DNA from 4 places in the Mammaliicoccus fleurettii genome. Region 4 is predicted to be linked to each of the others. Evidence: riboswitches for the same ligand, from Rfam matches in the RefSeq annotation. Region 4 holds a riboswitch; each other region holds the start of a gene.

Region 1 (3,240 bases), on a different contig from region 4:
AATTCTTTCTTGATCTAACTCTAGCGATTGGAGTAAATCAGACAAAGTTAATACTTCGTCGAAATTAAATTCATCTCCATTGATCATACATTTCATAACTGAACACTCCTTTTAACTTTAAAATCATCTAATAATGATGGTGCTTGATCATTAACAATCCATTCAGAAAGTAACTTTCCAATGATAGGTGAAAGTAAAATACCATTTCTATAATGTCCAGTTACTAAGAAAAGACCATGATCTATTTCATCCATAATTGGCCATTCATTATGAGTGTATGGCCGAATACCAGACCATTTATGGATGATATTGCTTTCCTTTAATATTGGTATATATGATGTTGCTTGGTTAATTAACCATTTTTCTCCTTCAACTGAAGTGCCAACTGAATAGTCATCAAAATAACTTGTAGCTCCAACTAGGAATGTATTGTCTCGTTTAGGTACAATATAGCATCCATTCGTTATAAACAAAGTTTGTTTCAAACTAAGCTGTTCATTCTTTAATAACAATACTTCACCTTTAACCCCAGTTAATTTCGGCTCAATTTGATAGTCTTCTAATAGTTTATTACTCCATGCACCTCCTGCTACGACAACCTTTTTTGAGAGCAAAATAGTATCTGAAGTATGAACTTTATAACAATCTTTTAAACGTTTGATTGCTTTAACTTCAGTGTTATATAATCGTTCAATCCCTTTATTGGTAATTGATTTTAATAATGCTTTTGTATATTTTGAAGCATTAATCTGGCCGTCATCAGGGATGTATATAGCAGGATGCTTAAATTCAATTGTATGTTTAGAAAGATTGTCTAAATCCTTTTTGTTTAATGGTGTTACAGATCTATCTCGCTCATTTAAAAAATGATATTGCTCTGTTAAACATTCGACGTCTTCTTCTGAAGCGGCCATTTTGATTAATCCGTGTTCTTGATAATCTATATTAATGTTTGTTTCTTTATATAATTCATGGCTTAAAGCTTTAAAATAATCTCTTGAACGTAAAGCGAGTTGGTAAAGAGCTGTATCTTGAACAAATTCATTTTGAGCACCTAACATGCCACCTGCTTTATATGATGCATGTAAACCAGGGATATCACGATCAATTACTGCAATAGATAAATGTGCTTTGTCCATTAACTCACGTGCAATAGACATGCCAATTACACCAGAACCGACAATTATAACGTCATACATATGCATGCCACACCTTCCTTAAATGATCTATTTCTTGAATGCTACAATCTCTGAAAAAGGAAATTGCACAAATTCCTTGAAAACCTGCTGGAAGTACTTTAAGTGAATCTTGATTGATACCACCAATAGCATAAATAGGGATATCAATCGATGTTGCAATATTGATTTCATCAACAGTCTTAGGAATGAGACCTTCTTTTGAAGATGATTCAAAGACATGTCCGAAAAATACAAAATCTAAATGATGATGTTTAGCACGTTCAACACTATGAACAGAATGCGTCGACATACTAACTGAAATATGTGGATGAGACTCTTTAAATAAAAAAGCTTGTTCGTCATTTTCTCGAAAATGAATAAAGTGTAAGTCATATAATTCAAGAACAGAAATATCTGTATGAACCATTATTTTGTCTTTAGGAAAACCATGAGTTAACAAATAATCAATCGCGTTACATAATAAATCGCGACTCATAGGAACTCTAAGCAATAATAAGTCAATATCATTTGAAATCTCTATATAATGATCTAAGTCATCATTAACTAAATGCTTGTACGGTGAAATGGCTATAAACAATTGAATCACTCCAAATAAAAAAGCGCTATTTTTCCATATATAGAAAAATAGCGCAAAAATTAGCTTCTTTAGATACGCCACTTTCCTACGCCAGTATGAACTGGATCAGGTTCTGGGAATCCTAAAGTCGCTACTTTAGTCTCAGCCTCTAATAAGGCACTTCCAGTGGTCTGTTATTTAATTATTAATTTCATTGTACATATAATAGTCTGAATGTTCAAATAGAAAATTAAAATAACAAGAGTTTAATAAAAATAATAAAGGGAATTAAAACAAATAATAACTAGTTTCTCTTTATACGTATGAATAAAAATGCTACATGATTTTATATCATAAAAGGTGGGATGAGAGATGGGTACACTTTTATTTATCATTGCATTACTTATAATCGTAATTTTATATCTCATAGTTAGAATGAAATATATTTCAGACTTTAACAAAAGAAGAACAGTACGTAAAAGAGAACAAAGATTAAAAGAACTTATTAACTCAGCATTCAAAATCGATAGGTTACAATTAATCGAAGAACGGAAAGCAGATATTAAATTAAAATATAATAAAAGAGCAATAGCCGTTAAACGAGAACAAATCAAAAAGGTAGATTCAAGTGACGAAGAAAGAATTGAGATTAAATATGAATTGCCAGATGGTATAACTAAAGAAGAAATCTTTGATTTTATAATAGAAAATAGTAACTTCTATATTACTGAAGAACGCTATAATAATTTAAAAACTCAAACAGAGTAATTGAATGGAGGCTATTATGATGAATCCTGTAGTCAAAGTATATACAAATGAAAAAGATTTAGAAACAGACGTCAACACATTAAAAGACCAAGGCATTAGTCAAAAAGACATTTATATACTCTCATCAGACGAAGCACACACAGCAGAAATCGTAGAGCAAACAGAATTAGAAAATATCAATTACAATAGAAAAGATATTGGTGGATATTCTTATAAAGAAGATGAATTTCTAAGGAAGTTAGAAATACTTAATATAACTGAAATAGAAGCAGAAAAATATATAGAAGAAATAAAACAAGGAAAAGTATTACTGATCGTAACAGATCAAAGAATAAAAGGCGTATTAAAATAGCGTCGTTATAAACATACTAAAAACCCAGCAGACACAAAAGTCATGCTGGGTTTTTAGTATCTATAGCATTCAAAATTAAGAAGCTAAAGCATCAATTACATAAAATATACCAAACAATATAAACATAAAAGCAATCATGAATGAAATAAATACCGCAGCAAGAAGCGGGTTGAATAATAAAACAATACCTGCAAAAATACCAACAATATTTAAAATAATAGATATAGTATGAAAACCTTTGTTAGATTTCTCGATAGGCGTAACAGTAAAAATAGCGACAATATTATTAATAATAAACCAAATCGCAAAAATATAAATTAAGAAAACAGAACTCTCAGCAGAATTGAACATAACAACAAGACCGA
Region 2 (3,240 bases), on a different contig from region 4:
TATTTGCGACACTTAATCCGATAATTTTCCCTTTAAACTTATCTATAAATTCTGATACATTGCGATCATCTTGACCAACGTGTATTCCGTCAGCGTTTAATTTCAAAGCTAAATCTACATCATCATTAATAATAAAAGGCACTTTATGTTTTTTACAAAGTTCAAATAAATCTTTAGCTAATGTTTCTTTTTCAATTCCCTTTTTACTATTTGTTCCTTTTTCACGAAACTGAAACATTGTGATGCCACCTATTAAAGCTTCTTCAACTACTTTATATAAATCTCTATCTGGTGTATCTTGACTGCCAGCGATAAAATATACTTTTAATTTATTTATATCAAACATTTATTTCACTACTTTCACTTTCTTATTTTCTGCTACTATTTCATCGGTTATGGCATGTAATTGATCTATCAAAGCAATTTGAAATGTCCCTGGCAAATGAGCACCTGGTTGTTGGCTAGCTATTTCGCTTGCAACATTATAAGTAGATAGTGCTTCTTCTAGATGATCAATTTTTATAGTTTTTTCGTTTGATAAAAATGCAGCTACAACACCACCTAATAAACAACCTCCACCAGTAACTTTAGTTAACATTTCACTTCCATTATTCAATGCTATGATTTTATTATCACAAGCTATAACATCCACTTTTCCAGTTAATATAATAGGTAAATTTAATTGTTGATGGGCTTTTTTAGCAATTTTAATAGCATCTAATGAAGCATCACTATCTGTTCCTTTCATCATTGTATCGTCTTCGATGAGTGCTAATATTTCTGAAGCATTACCTCTAATTACGTCAACTACTTCATCATTTAATAAAGTATTACAAAAAGTTTTTCTTAGTTGTGATGCACCAACCGCTACTGGATCTAGAATGACTGGCACACCGTTTTCATACATGATTTCTGCATATTCTTTCATATCATAAGCTTTATCTGTTGTGATTGTACCTATATTAATTAAGAACGCACCTGCAGCTTTTGAAAATTCTTGAGCTTCTTCTGGTTCTTCGCTCATTGCTGGACTAACACCTAGAGATATTAACCCATTCGCTGTAAAGTTCTTTACTACATCGTTTGTATAACACACAATTAGTGGACTGTTTTCTCTTATATTATTTAATTTACTCATAATCTAATCCCTCTATTTTTTGATATGCAAAATGATTTACTGGTCCTCTTCCCTTACCTATTTCTGGCGTATATTGAATTGCTAAAGTTATAAACCTTTTAGCTACTTCGACTGCTTGTTCTATTGAATGACCTTTTGCTAACTCAGAAGTTATAACAGCACTGAAAGTACATCCTGTGCCGTGTGTATGCTGTGTACTGAATCTTTCACTATTCCAACTTCTCATTCCATCTTTCGTAAATAAGTAATCAATCGCATCACCTTCAAGATGGCCACCTTTTATGACAACACCATTAGTCCCAATTTCATTTAAGAAAAAAGCACCAGCTTTCTTAATTTCATCTTCTGTTTGAATTTTATAACCAGTTATATCTTCCGCTTCTGGAATATTTGGCGTAACAACTGTAGCAAGTGGCAATAATATTTCTTTAAGTTTATTTTTCCCTTTGTCATCCATCAAGGCATCACCACTTTTGGCAACCATTACTGGGTCAATAACATAAGGCTTACCTGACTGTGCAATAAATGGTTTAATGACATTCATCATCTCTTGAGAAGCTATCATACCTGTTTTAATTGCATGTGGCTGCTCATCATCGAAGACACTCTTCAACTGACTTTCAATTACTTCTACGGGCAAATGATAAACATCTTGAACGCCTAAAGTATTTTGAGAAACAATACTTGTTGCTACAGCCATACCATAAACCCCTGAAGCTTGAAAAGATTTCAAATCAGCCATTATACCCGCTCCACCCGTTGGATCAGTTCCAGCTATTGTTAATGCTATATTTGGTTTTTTCATAATAAGCCACCTCAAATTTAATTTTCATATTTATAAAATCTATACTATTTGATTATTACTTAATAAAAAAAGACCTCTTTCGTTAAAAAGAAGTCAATTAAGTGTAGTATAATACGCTAATTGACCACTTCCCTACGTTGGCATTATCCAAATCAAGTGTTAAGGGACTGATAAAATCATCTCAGCCAACAGGCGCCCCTAGTAGTCATTCATCTATTCAGTTAATTAAAGATTATCAAATTGAAGAGATACGGTCAAATTAAAAAATCGCCTAGGATATTTCCTAGACGATTGGATTAATATATTAATTCACTTTTAATTAAAGTGTATGGCTTACCACCAGTTATTTTGAGAACGGAATGATAATGCAGCTTCAACAGAACCGTAACGTTGTTTCGCATAATTTAACATACCTTTTGTTTGTTGTTCAACTGAACCTGTTCCCCATGATTCTTTAGTTTGACCAAGACCTCTATATCCAGCTGGGTTAACAGCATTTGGATTACCGCTTGATTCTGGTAATACAATTGTATTCCACATAGCTTCAGTACCACCTGCAGCTAAGAATTGAGCTTTAGTTGATCCACCAGTGCTAGCTGTTGATGTTTGAGTAGTTCTTACTCTTTGAGCTGGCGCTTGGTAACTTTGTTGAGCTGGTGCTTTATATGCTTGTTGAGCTGGCGCTTTGTAAGATTGTACTGGCGCTTGGTAGCTTTGTTGTTGAGCTGGAGCTGCAACTTGTTCTTTAGTTTGTTGAACTGGCGCTTGTTGAGCTACTGGAGCTTGAGCTGGAACAGCTGATTGAGCTGGTGCTTGTAATGATAAAGTTTGTCCAACAATGATTAAGTCTGAAGATAAGTTGTTCCATGCTTTTAATTGAGATACAGTTACATCATATTTAGATGCAATTTTACCTAAAGTATCTCCTGAAACTACAGTATATTCTGTAGTTGATTCTGTAGCTGCTTTAGCTTCGTTAACTTTAATTACTTGATTAGGTAAGATTAAGTTAGATTTTAAACCGTTTTCTGCTTTAATAGCACTTACTGATGTACCATATTGTTGTGAAATACTATGTAAAGTATCACCAGATTTAACTGTATGAGTTGCTGCATCTGCTGTAGCAGTTACCCCTGTAGTAACTGCAATTGCCGCTGTTGAAACTGCTAATAATTTTTTCATGATTGAATGTTTCCTCCCGTAAGGTTTTCACTTTTTATATGATTTTTACTTTCTAAACTATACCATTATTTTTTATGTCATAGGTTACAGGTATATGAAAAAACAACACCTTATA
Region 3 (3,240 bases), on a different contig from region 4:
TATTTAACTTGTCCATTATATTTTATAAGTTGCATTATACTTTCTAAGAATGAAGTCTTACCAGAACCGTTTTGTCCTGTAAGCCCAATCCATTCACCACTATTAATAGTTAAGTTATCTATTGTAAAAAGTTTTCTGTTACTTCTTAAAATATCTAAATCTTTAATTGTTAATAAAGTTTCTTGTGCGGAAGATTTATTTTTTAATTGAGGTGCATAATTCCAAGAAAGTGGATGCCATACACCATACTGATTTAAAATATCTATATGATTTTCCAATATATCAGATGGAGTACTATCGTGTGTGATTTGTCCTTGTTCATTCATAACAATCACTCTATCGACAAAATTCCAAATATAATCAACTTTATGTTCTACAATTACAACAGTTTGATCTTTCCAATGTTGCATTATTAAGTCCCAAAGTTGCGTTGTAGACTGATGATCGAGCATAGCTGTCGGTTCATCTAGAAATAATGTTTGAGAATTTTGTAATAATATAGAAGCAATAGCTAATTTTTGTTTCATACCACCACTTAAACGGTTGATTTTTAACGAGGCATCAGCATTTAAATTCACTTTATTCATTGCTTCATTAATCATTCCATCCATCTCTTTTGGATCTACATTCATATTTTCAAGTACGAAAGCTAATTCTTCTTTAATCTCAGGCATACAAAATTGTGTATCAGGATCTTGAAAAACAACTCCTGGAAGTGTGTCGATAGTTATAGAATCAAGTTTCATTGGAATATCCAATGACCTAGGTATAATGCCGTTTAATACATTTAGTAATGTACTTTTTCCTGAACCACTTGGTCCTAATAACAGTACTTTCTCTTTATCATTAATTTGAATATCTAAATTTTTAAATATAATGCGTTCATCGTCTGGGTATTTAAGTCTTAAATTTTTTAGTGATAACAATTGGTTAACTCCTATAGTAAGTCATAGTCTTTTTTAGATGCAGGTCTAAATAGTTTAGTGACGCCAGTCTGATCAAGCGCTCTTACAATTGCATATCCTAAAGCGCCGCCTACAATAGCACCACTTAAAATTCTAATTGTGAACATCAAAATTACATTCCATAATGCAACATCACTTAAATAATTATAAAACCAATCAATCGGTAACGTAATAATACCTGCCAACATTCCGGCAACAATAGCAACTGATAATTTTCTATATTTATAACGAACTACTAAAAATACAATTTCACAAGCTAAACCTTGAAGTAATGCATAAACAAAAGTAGGTATATCAAATTGTCCCATTACAATTGTTTCGCCAGCACCAGCAGCAAATTCTGCAAGTAAAGCCACACCTGGTTTTTGAATAATTAAATACGCTATAATTGCTGCTATAAACCAAAAACCATATACGGATTGTTCTAAATGTAATCCTAAAGGTTTTAATATTTCATATGGAATCCATAAAAATTTATAAATGATTGCAAATAAAGCACCAATTAAAACTGTGACCAAAATATCAGATAAAGTTAATCTCTTTGACATGCTAATTATCTCCTTTTTTATAAAAAAATGTGCACTCCTATATCTAAATAGAAGCGCACAAAAATATTGTTATCATTTATAAATGAATATTATTATATGATTTACGAACACTTTCCTACGCTAGTATCATCTAGATCAGGTACAAAGGGTTCAGACCTTCTCATGTCTGTCTCAGTTTAAAACACCCCTAGTGCATTTATTAAATTGTTATCACTACGATAAGTCTTATCATGCATTTTGTCAATAGGCTATAATGAACAAAAAAACCCCCTATGAAAAGATAGAATGTTTCCATAGGGTATTTATTAGAACTACGAAAGTTGTTTATTCAAATGTATCTTGAATATTATCTTTTGTTTCGTCTTGTCCATTTTTATCGTCTTTCTTATTTTCTTGTTCTTGTTTCTTAGCTTTTTCTGCTTCGTCTTTATGTTTATCGTTATGTGTCATAAATAACACTCCTTTAAAATGTATGATATTATTATATACCCAACAACATATGAGTTTTAAACTTAATGTACTACTTGGGACTGATTTTCAATTTAATTAAAGACATTTGAAAATGAAACAATTATAATGTTCAATGAGGTGAAGAACATGTCTATAAAGAAAAAAAGCTGGGAAGTTCATTTTAGTCGTATTATAGGAATATTCATTTTAATTACCGGATTACTTATATTATTTAATGCACCACGTATTAAAGATTATAATATCAAGGAATCAAATGATATCCATATAAGAAATATTTGGGACTTTTTTGTAGCTTTTTTTGATGAGTTGGTTAGAATATTGCACCATTATATTGGTGGTTTTCCTGTAATAGCAGCAATAATAATTTTACTATTTGGTATATTTATTTTACTGATTGGACGTACTTTAAGAAGAACAACGAATTATGATTATGACATTTCTATATTTTATATCGGCTTGACGATAATATTAATGATTGTCATGATGATGACGATGTTCCAAGTTTATAGTTTTGCATCATTCTTATTTATTATCCCATTCAGTATTCACATTGGATATGTTGTTTATAAAAATGAGCTTAATCCGATGAAACGGAAACAGCATTATTTATGGATTATCATTTCTTATGGTATATGTTATTTCATTTCTCAATTTGCAATGAACCATAACATTGATGCGGAAAATGTAAAGCCTATCGATGTAATGAGCGTTAATTTATTCTTTGTATTATTATGGTGCTTTAGTCAAATGTCCGTATGGATTAGTTTATATTTAAGAAGATCTTTACCAGTAAGTGATAAAGATATTGAAATGGTTAATGATGAAAAACACTCAAGAGCAAATAATAATTTATTAACAAGTAAAATATTTAGCATATCTGAAAGTTTTTATGAAAAATCACAAAGCCTGAAGCAAACAACTTTAGAAAAGTTTAACTCTGAAGAAGCAATTGCTAAAAGAAAAAAACGTAGTGAAAAATGGAAAGAAATTATAAAAATTGAAGATGATGATATTCCGAAATGGATGAGAAGACCTAAATGGTTAAAGAAAAGTTATATAGAATGGATTTGTACAGCAATTTTATTCTTATTTACTTTTATTGAGTTTAACAATCGTAATGGCTTATTCTTATCAGGAGAATGGAAATTATCACAAACTCAATATGTGTTTGAATGGTTAACATTATTTATAATGTTGTTGCTTATCATTTTATATGCATACTTTAATTACACGACAAACTATAAAAATAAAAATAA
Region 4 (3,240 bases):
AATTTGGTTCTATAGGCTTTTGCTTGTTTCAAATTCCAAGAAACAGAATAGACAGCATCAGCATGTTTGACTGCTAAAGCAATTCCTTGTTTAGAAGCGCCTGCTTGCATAGCGACAGGTTTACCTTGTGGACTGCTTGGTGTCGATAAAGGTCCATTGACTTGAAAATGCTCTCCAGAATGATTAAAAGAATGAATATGTTCGTGTTTAATCAATTGATTTGTTGTTCGCGAATGTATGAAATCTTTTTTATGCCAAGAAGTGAACAATTTATCCATTAAATCAGCAAACTCATAAGCTTGTTGATACCTTCTGTCGTGTGGTGGGAGAGCAGGCATACTATGGTTTTGTGCTTCTAAGTCGGACATAGATGTAACTAAGTTCCAACCGACGCGTCCATTAGTAGCATGATCAAGCGTTAAAAGTTGTCTAGCTGCAGTATAAGGATTTGAGAAAGAACTTGATATTGTTGAAACTAATCCAATATGTTTTGTTGCTTGAGATATAGCAGTTAAATTCACAATTGGATCTAGCCAAAATGCTGGCATTTCACTGTCTGCATTAGCAGGGAACGATTGATTATCAGCAAAAAACACTGCATCTAATAATCCTTTTTCTGAAAGCTGAGCCAATGATTGATAGTATGAAATATCTCCAATTTGCTCGATATATGAATCTTCCATAAGCCATGCAGCTTGATGATGTCCACATCCATATAATAAGACACCGATGTTTAGTTGTTCATGATTGAATTTTTTCATTCATATTCTCCTTAATTCTCGTTTGAAATGCTAGTTCATCGTTAAACCACCATCAACAGTATAGTTTTGCCCTGTTATGCCGGTTGCTTTATCTGATGCTAAAAAACTCACCATATTTGCAACATCTTGTGGAGTTGTAACTTTTTTTAGAGGCGTAGACTGGGCAATTAAATCAAACACATCAGGTGTTGTAACTGAACTTGCATCGGTCGTTTTTAGTAAGCCACCAGATACTACATTTGCAGTAATACCATATTGGCCTAATTCTGCTGCAATATTGCGTGTGAAACCGATTAATCCGGCTTTTGCAGTTGTATATTCATGATATGGCACAACGGGATTTTGGAATAGGTTTGTTCCAATACTAATAACAGCTCCATGTTTTCTTTCAATAAATTGAGGCGCCACACTTTGAACGATATTAAAAGCAGCTTTTAAAGTACCATCAATTTGTTGTTGATAATCTTCCCAAGAAAGATCGATAAAAGGTTGTTGCTTAACAGGATCAAATTTAAAGTTAACGAGTGCATTATTAACAACAACATCAATTTGTCCAAAGTGTTTTGTTCCTTCTGATATTAATTGATTAACTTCTTTACGGTTTGTAACGTCTGCTTTAATAGCAATAGCACATTCATTCCCAAGTTCAGCAACAAGATGTTCAGCGGATTCTTTACTGTTGTTGTAATTGATGATAACTTGATGACCTTCATTTACTAATGTACGTGCAATTGTTGCACCTAAACCTCTACTACTTCCTGTAACTAATACTGTTCTCGTCATTTAAATCACTCCTAATCAAAATTTAAATAAAAAAATACACAACCATCTTGTAAGAAAGTTGTGTAAAATTAGAAAGCTATTTATAAAAGGGCATATTCGTCCCTACAAATTCATTTCACCAACACTTTCCTACGCTAGTATGAACTAGTTCAGGTTCGAAGGGTTTGAGTAAATACTCATCTCAGTTTAAAACACCCCTAGTGCATTTATTTAATTATTTTCAATGTATAGTTTTTAGGTAAGTATGTCAAGTTAGTCTAAGAGATGCAAGATTCATACTGAGCGCTTCAAATTATATTTCTTTCAATATATTATATATTTTATCAGTACTATCTGCATTTATTAATTGTTCTCGTGTTTCGTCGTCCATCAGCGTACGTGATAGTCTTTGTAGTAGTTTTAAGTGTGTATCACTACTGTCATTTGGTACGGCGATTAGGAAGATGATTTTTGGTTGTGTATGATCTAAACTTTCCCAATCTACACCGTTTTTATTATTGAGTACTGCTACAACTGGTTGTTTTACGACATTTGATTTAGCGTGCGGGATGGCTACATTCATACCTATTGCAGTCGTTGATTCTGACTCACGTTTAAGTACGCCTTCTTTCAAAATTTGTTCATCTTCAATATAGTTATGATGTTTTAAGTTTTGAATAAGTTTATCTATAGCTTCATCTCTAGACATGTTACGATTTTCTATTGCTATAACATTCTTATCAAATACTTCGAACGTTTCTGTATTTTCTTCTTTCTTTTCAGTGTTTGATGTTGTTTCTTCTTTATGATCATCATCTTCAGTTCCCATGAAAGAAGATGTAAGGTTACTGTCTGAATCTGCAGTATCAGTTGTGACTAATGATTTTTCTTTTTTCTTTAAAAGTAATGTTACAAGCATTGTCACGATGCTTCCGACAATAACGGCTATAAAGAACCATAATATTTTATCTATACCACCAAGTACTGCTACGATTGGTCCACCATGAGCTACTCTGTCTCCAACGCCACCTATAGATGCTATAACGGCAGCGACCATTGCGCCAACCATATTTGCTGGAATAATTCGTAATGGATCTTGGGCTGCAAATGGGATAGCACCTTCGGTAATACCGAAAAGTCCCATTGTGAATGAAGCTTTACCCATTTCAATTTCACCTTTATTAAATTTACGTTTATTAAAGAATGTTGCTAGTCCTAATCCAATTGGTGGCGTACATACTGCTACTGCAACCATACCCATAACTGAATAGTTACCTTCAGCAATTAATGCTGATCCAAATAAGAAAGCTACTTTATTTACAGGACCACCCATATCAAATGCAATCATTGCGCCAATAATAAGGGCTAAGATGACACTATTTGCACCTTGCATACCTTTTAACCATGTTGTTAATCCTTCAAAAATGCTGGCAATTGGTGCTCCAATAACAAATATAAATATGAGTCCTACTATTATTGAAGATATAATCGGAATAATTATAATTGGCATAATAGGTGCCATCGCTTTTGGAATTTTGATGTTTTTAATCCATTTTGCTATATAACCAGCTAAGAAACCAGCAACAATACCACCTAAGAAACCTGCGCCAGCTTCACTGCCATAGAAACTTCCGTCAGCGGCAATTGCACCACCAATCATACCTGGAACTAGACCAGGTTTATCGGCAATACTGACCGCAATATAACCAGCTAGTAT

Evidence for each region. A riboswitch is a leader RNA that binds a small molecule or an ion and turns the genes downstream of it on or off. The one in region 4 is predicted to bind thiamine pyrophosphate.
Region 1: another riboswitch for thiamine pyrophosphate. It lies ahead of B2G86_RS11925 (thiamine phosphate synthase); the one in region 4 lies ahead of B2G86_RS07115 (3-oxoacyl-ACP reductase).
Region 2: another riboswitch for thiamine pyrophosphate. It lies ahead of thiD (bifunctional hydroxymethylpyrimidine kinase/phosphomethylpyrimidine kinase); the one in region 4 lies ahead of B2G86_RS07115 (3-oxoacyl-ACP reductase).
Region 3: another riboswitch for thiamine pyrophosphate. It lies ahead of B2G86_RS03625 (ECF transporter S component); the one in region 4 lies ahead of B2G86_RS07115 (3-oxoacyl-ACP reductase).

Annotation. Positions count from the first base shown of each region.
Region 1 is NZ_MWJM01000020.1:11,802-15,041, reverse strand. It holds gene thiS (sulfur carrier protein ThiS) at 1-96, opposite strand, end outside; gene thiO (glycine oxidase ThiO) at 93-1,199, opposite strand; gene B2G86_RS11925 (thiamine phosphate synthase) at 1,192-1,785, opposite strand; TPP riboswitch at 1,842-1,950, opposite strand; gene B2G86_RS11920 (hypothetical protein) at 2,128-2,523, shown strand; gene B2G86_RS11915 (YflT domain-containing protein) at 2,543-2,875, shown strand; gene B2G86_RS11910 (HdeD family acid-resistance protein) at 2,951-3,240, opposite strand, start outside.
Region 2 is NZ_MWJM01000013.1:21,232-24,471, forward strand. It holds gene thiE (thiamine phosphate synthase) at 1-346, opposite strand, end outside; gene thiM (hydroxyethylthiazole kinase) at 347-1,138, opposite strand; gene thiD (bifunctional hydroxymethylpyrimidine kinase/phosphomethylpyrimidine kinase) at 1,131-1,943, opposite strand; TPP riboswitch at 2,056-2,153, opposite strand; gene B2G86_RS13650 (aggregation-promoting factor C-terminal-like domain-containing protein) at 2,277-3,125, opposite strand.
Region 3 is NZ_MWJM01000003.1:144,280-147,519, forward strand. It holds gene B2G86_RS03620 (ABC transporter ATP-binding protein) at 1-926, opposite strand, end outside; gene B2G86_RS03625 (ECF transporter S component) at 938-1,513, opposite strand; TPP riboswitch at 1,609-1,712, opposite strand; gene B2G86_RS13555 (hypothetical protein) at 1,838-1,963, opposite strand; gene auxA (lipoteichoic acid stability factor AuxA) at 2,111-3,240, shown strand, end outside.
Region 4 is NZ_MWJM01000007.1:25,232-28,471, reverse strand. It holds gene B2G86_RS07120 (NtaA/DmoA family FMN-dependent monooxygenase) at 1-761, opposite strand, end outside; gene B2G86_RS07115 (3-oxoacyl-ACP reductase) at 792-1,544, opposite strand; TPP riboswitch at 1,654-1,753, opposite strand; partial or broken gene B2G86_RS13625 (PTS sugar transporter subunit IIA) at 1,837-2,271, opposite strand; partial or broken gene B2G86_RS07110 (PTS fructose transporter subunit IIC) at 2,415-3,240, opposite strand, start outside.